One region of the Caldanaerobius fijiensis DSM 17918 genome, then DNA from elsewhere that is predicted to be linked to it. Evidence: a T-box and tRNA genes for the amino acid it is inferred to sense, from the RefSeq annotation. Region 1 holds a T-box; the other regions hold tRNA genes.
The links. A T-box is a leader RNA that pairs with one kind of tRNA and senses whether it is charged. The one in region 1 lies ahead of BUB87_RS00595 (valine--tRNA ligase), so its partner is inferred to be a tRNA-Val.
Positions count from the first base shown of each region.

Region 1 (3,188 bases):
GGGTTGAATATAAATTACAGGTTGGTAGATGGCCTCACATTGCCTTTTCGAGATAATGAGTTTGATGCTCTCATTGCATTTAAGGTGCTTTGTTATATTCCAACAAGGGATTTACGGCATCAGTATTTACAAGAATTGTACCGTATACTGAAATCCGGAGGGACTTGCCTGATAACACAATATATCGTACCCGATGATTTTATTGAAGAGTCAAAGGATGAATATTTTTATATGAGTCCTGCTGCTAATTTTAAGATTCTTGAACAAGGTGATAATTTTCCATTAGGAGAAGGTTATGTTCGATGGTTTACTGAGGGAGAATTAAAAAGTGAATTGGAGGATACATCTTTTGAATTGATTAGTTTTGAAAATGATGAGAATTATCAGGGAACAGGCTATATAAGGTTAATAGAATTGAAAAAACCCGTTTAAAATAAGAAATAAAAATATTATAAAATAGAGGAGAGCAGTAAAAAAGGAAGTGATGCCGAATGGCAGAGCCATTAAAAATAATAAACGGGAATTACACGTATGCCGACTATGTGAAATGGCCGGAAGATGAAAGATGGGAGTTAATTGACGGAACAGCATATATGAGTGTGGCTCCATCCAGGAGACATCAGGAAGTTCAGGTAGAACTGTTGAGACAGATATCAAATTATTTGCTTGATAAACCGTGCAAGGTTTATGGATCACCATTTGATGTGCGACTGGCTGAAGAAGGTGAGGACGATGAAAAAGTAAAAGACGTGGTTCAACCGGATATAACTGTAATATGTGATAAATCAAAACTGGATGATAGAGGATGCAAGGGGAGCCCGGATTTGATTATGGAAATTGTTTCACCTTCTACAGCTTTTATGGACTATATCAAAAAGTTGTCTTTGTATGAAAAGAAACAGGTTAAAGAGTATTGGATTGTCCATCCAATAGATGAAATTGTTATGGTGTATAAATTAAATGAAAATAAAAAATATGGCAGGCCTGAAATATACTCTAAAGAAGATAATGTTAAGGTGGGAATATTTGAGGATTTAATTATATGTTTAAAAAAAGTTTTTGAGGAATAATTAAGAATTAATCGTATAATTAAGAATTAATCGTATTGACATTTGTTCGGTATCTGGTATATTATATAAAATAAAAAGGTTAACGGCGATGAATGAGAGGAGTAGGCGGTATCGGCTTAAAAGAGAGGAAAGCTCGCAGGCTGAAAGGCTTTCTTAAGAACGGCCGCTGAAGGTAGCTCAGGAGCTTTTCGGGTATGCCCGTTATTGCTAAAGAGTGCCTGAACGGAAATAAGGTGGTACCGCGGAGCCTTTCGCCCTTAATGCGAAGGCTTTTTTTAATAATTTACATTAAATCAGGTTTGTACTAAACCTTACACAAAAAGCATTGAACATATAATTACGGAGGTATTGCATATGAAAGAATTGCCAAAAACCTATGATCCTTCAGATTTTGAAGCCAGATTGTATAAAAATTGGCTGGATAAAGGTTATTTTGTTGCCCATATAGATGAAAAGAAAGAGCCTTTTACCATCGTCATGCCACCACCAAATATTACCGGATATTTGCACATGGGCCATGCTATTGATAACACCTTACAGGATATCATTGTAAGGTGGAAACGAATGCAGGGCTATAATGTATTGTGGTTGCCAGGAACAGATCATGCCAGCATAGCTACAGAAGTTAAAATTGTAGAACAATTAAGAGAGGAAGGGCTTAGCAAGTATGATCTGGGCAGAGAGAAGTTTTTAGAGAGGGCATGGAAGTGGAAAGAAAAATACGGTGGCAGAATTCTGGAGCAGTTAAAGAGGCTGGGCAGCTCCTGTGATTGGACACGGGTCAGATTTACTATGGATGAGCGCTGTTCCCGTGCAGTAAGAGAGGTATTCTATCGATTATATAAGAAAGGGCTGATATACAGGGGTGACAGGATAATAAACTGGTGCCCTGATTGTAATACGGCTCTTTCCGATGCAGAGGTAGAATATGAGGAAGAAAAAGGGCATCTTTGGCATATCAGGTATCCTTTTAAGGATGGATCGGGATATGTTACGGTGGCCACTACCAGGCCTGAAACCATGCTGGGAGACACAGCGGTGGCGGTACATCCTGACGATGAAAGGTATAAAGGCCTTATAGGTAAAGTACTGATATTGCCTATAGTGGGTAGGGAGATACCGCTGATTTCTGATGAATACGTGGAAAAAGAGTTTGGTACAGGAGCAGTTAAGATAACTCCTGCTCACGATCCTAATGACTTTGAAGTAGGCTTGCGGCACGGCCTGGAAGCTATAAAAGTCATTGATGATAACGGCCGCATGACAGAGATCACAGGCCAGTTTGCTGGTATGGATAGATATGAGGCAAGGAAGAAAATCATAGAGATACTGGAGCATGAAGGTTATCTGGTGAAGGTAGAAGATCATGTACACAATGTGGGACATTGTTATAGATGCCATACAGTTGTAGAACCATTGGTATCTAAACAATGGTTTGTGTCTATGAAGCCATTGGCAGAACCTGCACTTGAAGTAGTTAAAAACGGTCAGGTAAAGTTTGTGCCTGAGAGATTTTCTAAGATATACATAAACTGGCTTGAAAACATTAAAGATTGGTGCATATCGAGGCAGCTATGGTGGGGCCATAGGATACCTGCATGGTATTGTGATGTCTGTGGTCATACTACTGTGTCCATAGACGATCCAAAAGCCTGTGAAAACTGTGGCAGTCAGGATATACATCAAGATGAAGATGTGCTGGACACATGGTTCAGTTCTGCTCTGTGGCCTTTTTCTACTCTTGGATGGCCTGAAAATACTGATGATCTCAGGTATTTCTATCCAACCAATGTGCTGGTAACAGGTTATGATATTATATTCTTCTGGGTGGCCAGGATGATATTCATGGGTTTGGAGTTTATGGGGAAACCGCCCTTTGAGTACGTTTTTATTCACGGATTAGTAAGAGATGAACAAGGAAGAAAGATGAGCAAATCTCTGGGTAATGGCATAGATCCAATTGATGTGATAGATAAGTATGGGGCAGATACACTAAGGTTTACCCTGGCTACTAATAATTCTCCGGGCAATGATATGCGCTTCAGCTATGAGAGGGTGGAAGCCAGCCGCAATTTTGCTAACAAGCTCTGGAATGCATCGCGATTCGTGTTACTGAAT
Region 1 is NZ_FQVH01000001.1:119,053-122,240, reverse strand. Features, by position in the region: gene BUB87_RS00605 (class I SAM-dependent methyltransferase) at 1-432, shown strand, start outside; gene BUB87_RS00600 (Uma2 family endonuclease) at 492-1,070, shown strand; T-box leader at 1,150-1,332, shown strand; gene BUB87_RS00595 (valine--tRNA ligase) at 1,425-3,188, shown strand, end outside.

Region 2 (3,188 bases), on a different contig from region 1:
ACAAGTTTCATGTATTAATGTTATAATGCTGTAGATGACTTTAAATTAGCCCGGTGAGGCTAAAAAGGAGGAATTCTTTTGAGTAAAAAAGTCTACGATATCAAAGAAGTACCGCCAGTAAGGGAATTTGTGCCGTTATCCTTACAGCATGTTTTTGCTATGTTTGGGGCAACTGTTCTCGTACCTTTATTGACTGGACTGGACCCATCAGTGACCCTTTTTACTTCAGGACTCGGCACACTTATATTTCATCTGGTTACAAGGGGTTATGTTCCGGCATACCTTGGGTCGTCGTTTGCTTTTATTACACCTATCATTGTTGCGACAAAAGAATTTGGCTTAAAAGGTGCATATACGGGTATGTTAGCGGCGGGTCTTTTGTATGTGCTGGTATACATCATCATAAGTATTACCGGAGTAGACTGGATTGACAAAATTTTGCCGCCAGTGGTAGTAGGACCTGTGGTCATGATAATAGGTTTGAGCCTGGCACCGGTAGCTGTTCAGCAAGCTCAGGAAAATGTTCTGGTTGCAGCGGTTACAGCTTTGTTTATAATTATATTTGCTATTTTTGGCAGAGGTTTTTTAAAGATAATACCTATTTTGCTGGGCACCATGTGCGGATATGTATTTGCCATGTTGATAGGTATTGTGAATTTTAAACCTGTAAGGGAGGCAGCATGGATAGCATTACCTAAATTTAATTTCCTGTCAGGTCATAGCCCTGAGCTGGTATGGGGAGCTGTTTCGTTGATTGCGCCGCTGGCTATTGTCTCTATGGTAGAAGATTTGGGACATGTCCTTGTAATAGGCAATATCGTAGAGAGAGACCTTATTAAAAAGCCTGGCATACACACCGTCTTTTTGGGTAATGGTCTTGCAACGGCGGTGGCGGCATTATTTGGAGGACCTCCCAGCACCACATATGGAGAGAATATAGGAGTTTTAGCTATAACAAAAGTGTATAGTTCTGCTGTTATAGAAGGGGCTGCTGTAATAGCTATTCTATTGAGCTTTGTCCAGAAAATAGGAGCTGCGATAGAAGTTATTCCAAAACCTGTAATGGGTGGAATAACCATAATATTATTTGGTATGATAGCTGCTGCCGGTTTGAGGACGCTTATAGACAATAAAATAGATTTTTCGGATACGAGGAATTTGCTCATAGCCTCAATTATATTTACACTGGGAGTCGGCGGAATAAAGTTTAATATAGGGAATCTGGTATTTCAAGGCGTTGGGCCAGCTACAATTATAGGCATACTTCTCAATCTTCTGCTACCGAAATCGACGAATGAGGAAGAGAAGGGAGAAAAGAAGTACCCGTCGCTGGAAATATCTTATCCAGAAGAGAATATAAGAAAGAAAGAGGAATAAAAAAATGCCGATTGAAATCGGCATTTTTTTTATTCCTCTTTTATAGCCTCAACAGGGCAATCATCTAAAGCCTGACGGGCAAGCTCCTCTACATCCTCGGGAACTTCGTCCACAATAACCTGAGCCATTCCATCATCATTCCAATCGAAAACCTCTGGGCATGTATCAATGCAAGCTCCACAGCCAATGCAGAGGTCTTGATCTACAGTTACTTTCATTATAACCCTCCTCAGTTAATTATAGCTTAAAGCTTAAATATAGCTTAAACCATTTTAAAAGCTTTTTAAAGTATTATATGTTATATAATCGCATTTGTCAAGATATGGTTTTAGCTTTTAAAATAAAATAAATGGGGTTAACAGGACTCGAACCTGTGACCTCTACGATGTGAGCGTAGCGCTCTAACCAGCTGAGCTATAACCCCATAAATTACATATCATATTATAGCACATTGATGGTATATGTCAATACATAATTTCTTTTAACTTAAATTGGTAATTTGAATGTAATTAGCATTTATAAAAACTCCGTATACATATTATTTAGAGATCAAGCAATAATATAGACAAAGCTTCAATGTTTAATTTGAAATACTATGAAGATTTTTTAATTAAACGACCGATTTATTTAGAGTTAGGCAAAAGAATGGAGGGGAAAAACTATGCACAGGAAAAGATTTCTTAAACAGGATATGGAAGATGATGTTACATATGAAAAGAAGCAATTTATAGAGCAAGATGTGATATATGACTATGATGAGAGTAGTGATGAAGAATCGGGTAATGAGGAAAATAAGATAAATATGGTAAAGAAAATGCTTGAATTTAATAAAATAGAGAGGAAACAAAAGAGGGCTTAACTGCTCTCTTTTATTTCTTTGTGATATAATATTACTTGTAGTTCACGCTGAAGTTGCAGCATTTTTAATGTAATAAATGGACGGGATGGATTATATGGATAGTGTAGAGATTAAAGACGAAATAAAGAATTTTGCTTATAGCCTTGGTTTTGATTTAGTGGGGTTTACTACAGCGGAAGCCTTTAATGCAGAGATCTTGTACCAGAGAAAAGCGGAAGGATACCTGTCTGGTCTTGAAGAAAAGGATATAAAAAAGAGAGTTACACCCCGGTTGTCTCTTAATACGGCAAAAAGCATTATTGCGCTGGGCTTAAGTTATAATATACCTATAAAATATGTTCCCCAAAGGGGCTATGCCATTATATCCAGAAGTGCATACGGCAAAGACTACCACAAGGTAATGAGTGATATGATGTTAAAACTTGTAAAATATATTGAAAAGATGTATAATGTAAAGAGTATATATATGGTAGATACAGGGCCTCTCGTTGATAGGATGGTCGCTTATAGAGCAGGAATTGGTTGGTATGGCAAAAATTGTAGTATCATAAATGACGAATACGGTTCATGGATATTTTTAGGGGAAATCCTAACCGAATTAGAATTGCCACCGGATTCTCCTGTTGAGAGTCGATGTGGGGATTGCGATCTTTGCTTAAAAGCATGTCCGACCGGTGCTCTGGTTTCACCTTATACCCTTAATGCAAATAGGTGTCTATCGTATAATACTGTTAAAAAAGGCATTCTTCCTGATGATATAAAGGATAAAATGGGTATGAGGATATATGGTTGCGATACATGCCAGGAGGTGTGCCCTGTAAACAAGAGAGCTAAATATACAAATAAAAACGAGTTTATTCCACAACCTCCTATGCCACTGATTCCGTTAGAAGATGTGGCAAAAATGGATAAAAAAATTTTTGAAGAGATATTTAAACATACTTCTGCAGGG
Region 2 is NZ_FQVH01000011.1:41,971-45,158, reverse strand. Features, by position in the region: gene BUB87_RS06220 (solute carrier family 23 protein) at 79-1,377, shown strand; gene BUB87_RS06215 (ferredoxin) at 1,407-1,595, opposite strand; tRNA gene BUB87_RS06210 (tRNA-Val) at 1,728-1,801, opposite strand; gene BUB87_RS06205 (hypothetical protein) at 2,039-2,236, shown strand; gene queG (tRNA epoxyqueuosine(34) reductase QueG) at 2,331-3,188, shown strand, end outside.
Region 2: it has a tRNA-Val gene. The T-box ahead of BUB87_RS00595 (valine--tRNA ligase) is inferred to sense a tRNA for this amino acid. The anticodon was not compared.

Region 3 (3,188 bases), on a different contig from region 1:
CCTAACTCATACACCAGTGCAGAATTAAACATTACATCAGCTTCTTCTTGATATGGAAATATATTCTTCTCTTCTCCGCGCCTAACAGAGTTCCACATTTCAAGAGTTTTTTCAGCATCAGTAGCTCTGAACATATAGTCTCTCACAATACGCCTTACAAGCCTTGAATCAGTGGTAGGTATCCTATTGTGATCGTCTAAATTTAATTGAGTTAACGCACTTATGTATATCTTAAATTTTCGATCCTTGGGTATGGCTGCTGTCAACCTTTCATTTAAGCCATGAATTCCTTCGATGATCACAGGTTGATCGGCATCGATTTTAACTCTTCTGCCCTGAGGTGCTCTTGCCCCAATAGTGAAATCATATTTAGGTAAAATCACCTCTTCTCCCTGTATCAGCTGAGTTAATTGTTCATTGAACAATTCCAGGTCAAGGGCTTCAATGTCTTCAAAGTCGTATTTACCATCTTCATCCCGCGGTACTTTTTCCGACGGCAAAAAGTAATCATCTAGAGAAATGGATATAGGCCTTAATCCATTAACCCTTAACTGGATATACAGTCTTTGAGCAAAGGTGGTTTTGCCAGAAGAAGACGGACCCGCTATCAATATAAGCCTTACATTATCGCGATTTTTGTTTATCATATCAGCTATCTGCGCAATTTTCTTTTCATGCAACGCTTCTGCAATTCTTATTATCTCTTTTATATCCCCTGACTCCACGAGCTCATTTAAAGAGGACACATAATCAACCTTCATTATCCTGCCCCATTTTTCAGTCTCCTGATATATGGCGGCAAGCTTGTGTTGATCTACAAACTGTGCCACCTTTTGCGGATCAGAGACATCAGGAAACAGTATTATCACACCTGGCAAATAAAATTTGAGATCAAATACTTTTAAATATCCAGTATAAGGCGCCAGAATACCGTAAAAATAGTCGCAATAACCGTCAAGTCTATACAGGTACATCCTATCTTCCGTACTGTACTTAAGCAATTTTACCTTTTCAGGTTGACCCTGCCTGTTAAAAATGTCTGCAGCCTCTTCTATAGACACCTTTATTCTCTCAAAAGGCAAATTTTTAGAAACAATCTCTTGCATTTTCTGTTTAATAAGCTCCACGTCACCTCTAGTCAATGAGCGCTCTTTGTGTATCTCACAGTACAGGCCTTTCCCCAGAGAATGCTCTATTGTAACCCTGGCATGGGGATAGATTTCATGTACAGCCTTTATAAAAACAAAGCTCATGCTTCTCCTGTATACCTTCATTCCCTCTTCGCTTCGTATGTCCACCGCTTTTACAGTACAATCCCTATGTATTCTGTAGTTCAAATCAACCAGCTTGTTATCTACGAGACCAGCTATGATCATATCATAAGATTGATCATTCTCTTTAAAAAAATCCATAAGCCTGGTACCTTCTGTGCATTCATAATTTTTATTTCCAAATTTAACATTAACAGTTTTCAACCTTATACCTCCTTTACTCACATTATTATATGGAGAACATAAACAAAAAAACATTCATTTGCATTATGTTATACCATTATATCATCTAGAAACTCCGTATGGAAGTCCCTTACATCAATACAATGCTATAACCCGAACAAGTTAAAATAAAATTATATTCAAACAGCAAATAAAAAATCCGACACCTAAACAAAGTGCCGGAATCCTTTTGTAATGCGTGTGGGGTTAACAGGGCTCGAACCTGTGACCTCCACGATGTCAACGTGGCGCTCTAACCAGCTGGGCTATAACCCCATCCCTCCTGACAAGTTATATTATATACACTACAATCAACATTGTCAAGAAAAAAATGCAGGCATGCATTCTGCATGCCATAAAAGGGAAACCTGGTTTTTATCTGTTAGAAAGCGACGTATAATTAAGAAGCCCACCTGCAATCAAAAGCTCTCTATTTCTATCAGATACATCTAAATTGGCAATTATCTCTTTTCCTTTAGTTATATTCTTTATAACTATATTATCCTTTGATCTCACCTGTGCAACAGCATCATCTAATACCAGGACGTCACCCTGTGATATCTCATCATAATCCTCTTCATTTACAAAGGTCAAAGGAAGTATCCCGTTGTTTATCAAATTGGCTTTGTGTATTCTGGCAAAAGATTTTGCCAGTACAAATTTGATACCAAGATACAAAGGCACTAACGCTGCATGTTCACGGCTAGATCCCTGGCCATAATTTGCGCCACCAACGATAAAACCTCCGCCTTTTTCTTTTGCACGCTTTGAGAAATCAGGATCTACTCCTTCAAAGCAATGTTCTGAAAGTTTAGGTATATTTGACCTGAAGGGCAACAACCTGGCATTGGAAGGCATTATGTGGTCTGTTGTTATGTTATCACCTACTTTTAATAATACTTCACCTTCCAGCTTTTCAGACAATGGCTCATGAGATGGGAACGGTTTGATATTGGGACCTCTTACCACTTCTACTTCGTCCGGATTTTCAGACGGTGGAATAATCATATTATCATTAATTTCAAATCTTTCAGGTAACCTGATCTGAATCTCTTTGCCCCATATCCTTGGATCTTTTATACATCCATATATCGCAGCAGTAGCAGCCACCTCAGGACTGGCAAGATATACTTTAGCGCTCTTTGTACCACTCCTGCCTTCAAAATTCCTATTGAAGGTCCTTATAGACACCGCATTGGTAGCTGGGGCCTGCCCCATACCTATACACGGTCCACACGCGCATTCCAATATTCTAGCACCTGCAGCTACCATATCTGCGAGAGCGCCGTTTTTTGCCAGCATCTGAAATACTTGTCTGGACCCAGGCGAAATAACCAGTGAAACATCAGGATGCACTGTCTTTCCCTTTAGTATTGCTGCAACTTTCATCATATCCATATATGATGAATTTGTACAGCTGCCAATTGCCACCTGATCTACTTTTAATCCTTCTAATTCTTTTACTTTTACCACATTATCGGGGCTGTGAGGTTGCGCTATTAACGGCTCTAATTTATCGAGATATATATCTATCACTTCATCGTATTCAGCATCCTCATCAGCTTCTATAAGTTTCCAATCTTTCAGTCTACCCTGCGCATTTAAGAAATCTCTTGTAATCTCATCGCTAGGGAAGACAGATGTAGTCGCTCCCAGCTCAGCTCCCATATTGGCAATAGTAGCTCTTTCTGGAAC
Region 3 is NZ_FQVH01000002.1:15,044-18,231, reverse strand. Features, by position in the region: gene BUB87_RS01400 (nucleoside kinase) at 1-1,475, opposite strand, end outside; tRNA gene BUB87_RS01395 (tRNA-Val) at 1,696-1,769, opposite strand; gene BUB87_RS01390 (aconitate hydratase) at 1,869-3,188, opposite strand, start outside.
Region 3: it has a tRNA-Val gene. The T-box ahead of BUB87_RS00595 (valine--tRNA ligase) is inferred to sense a tRNA for this amino acid. The anticodon was not compared.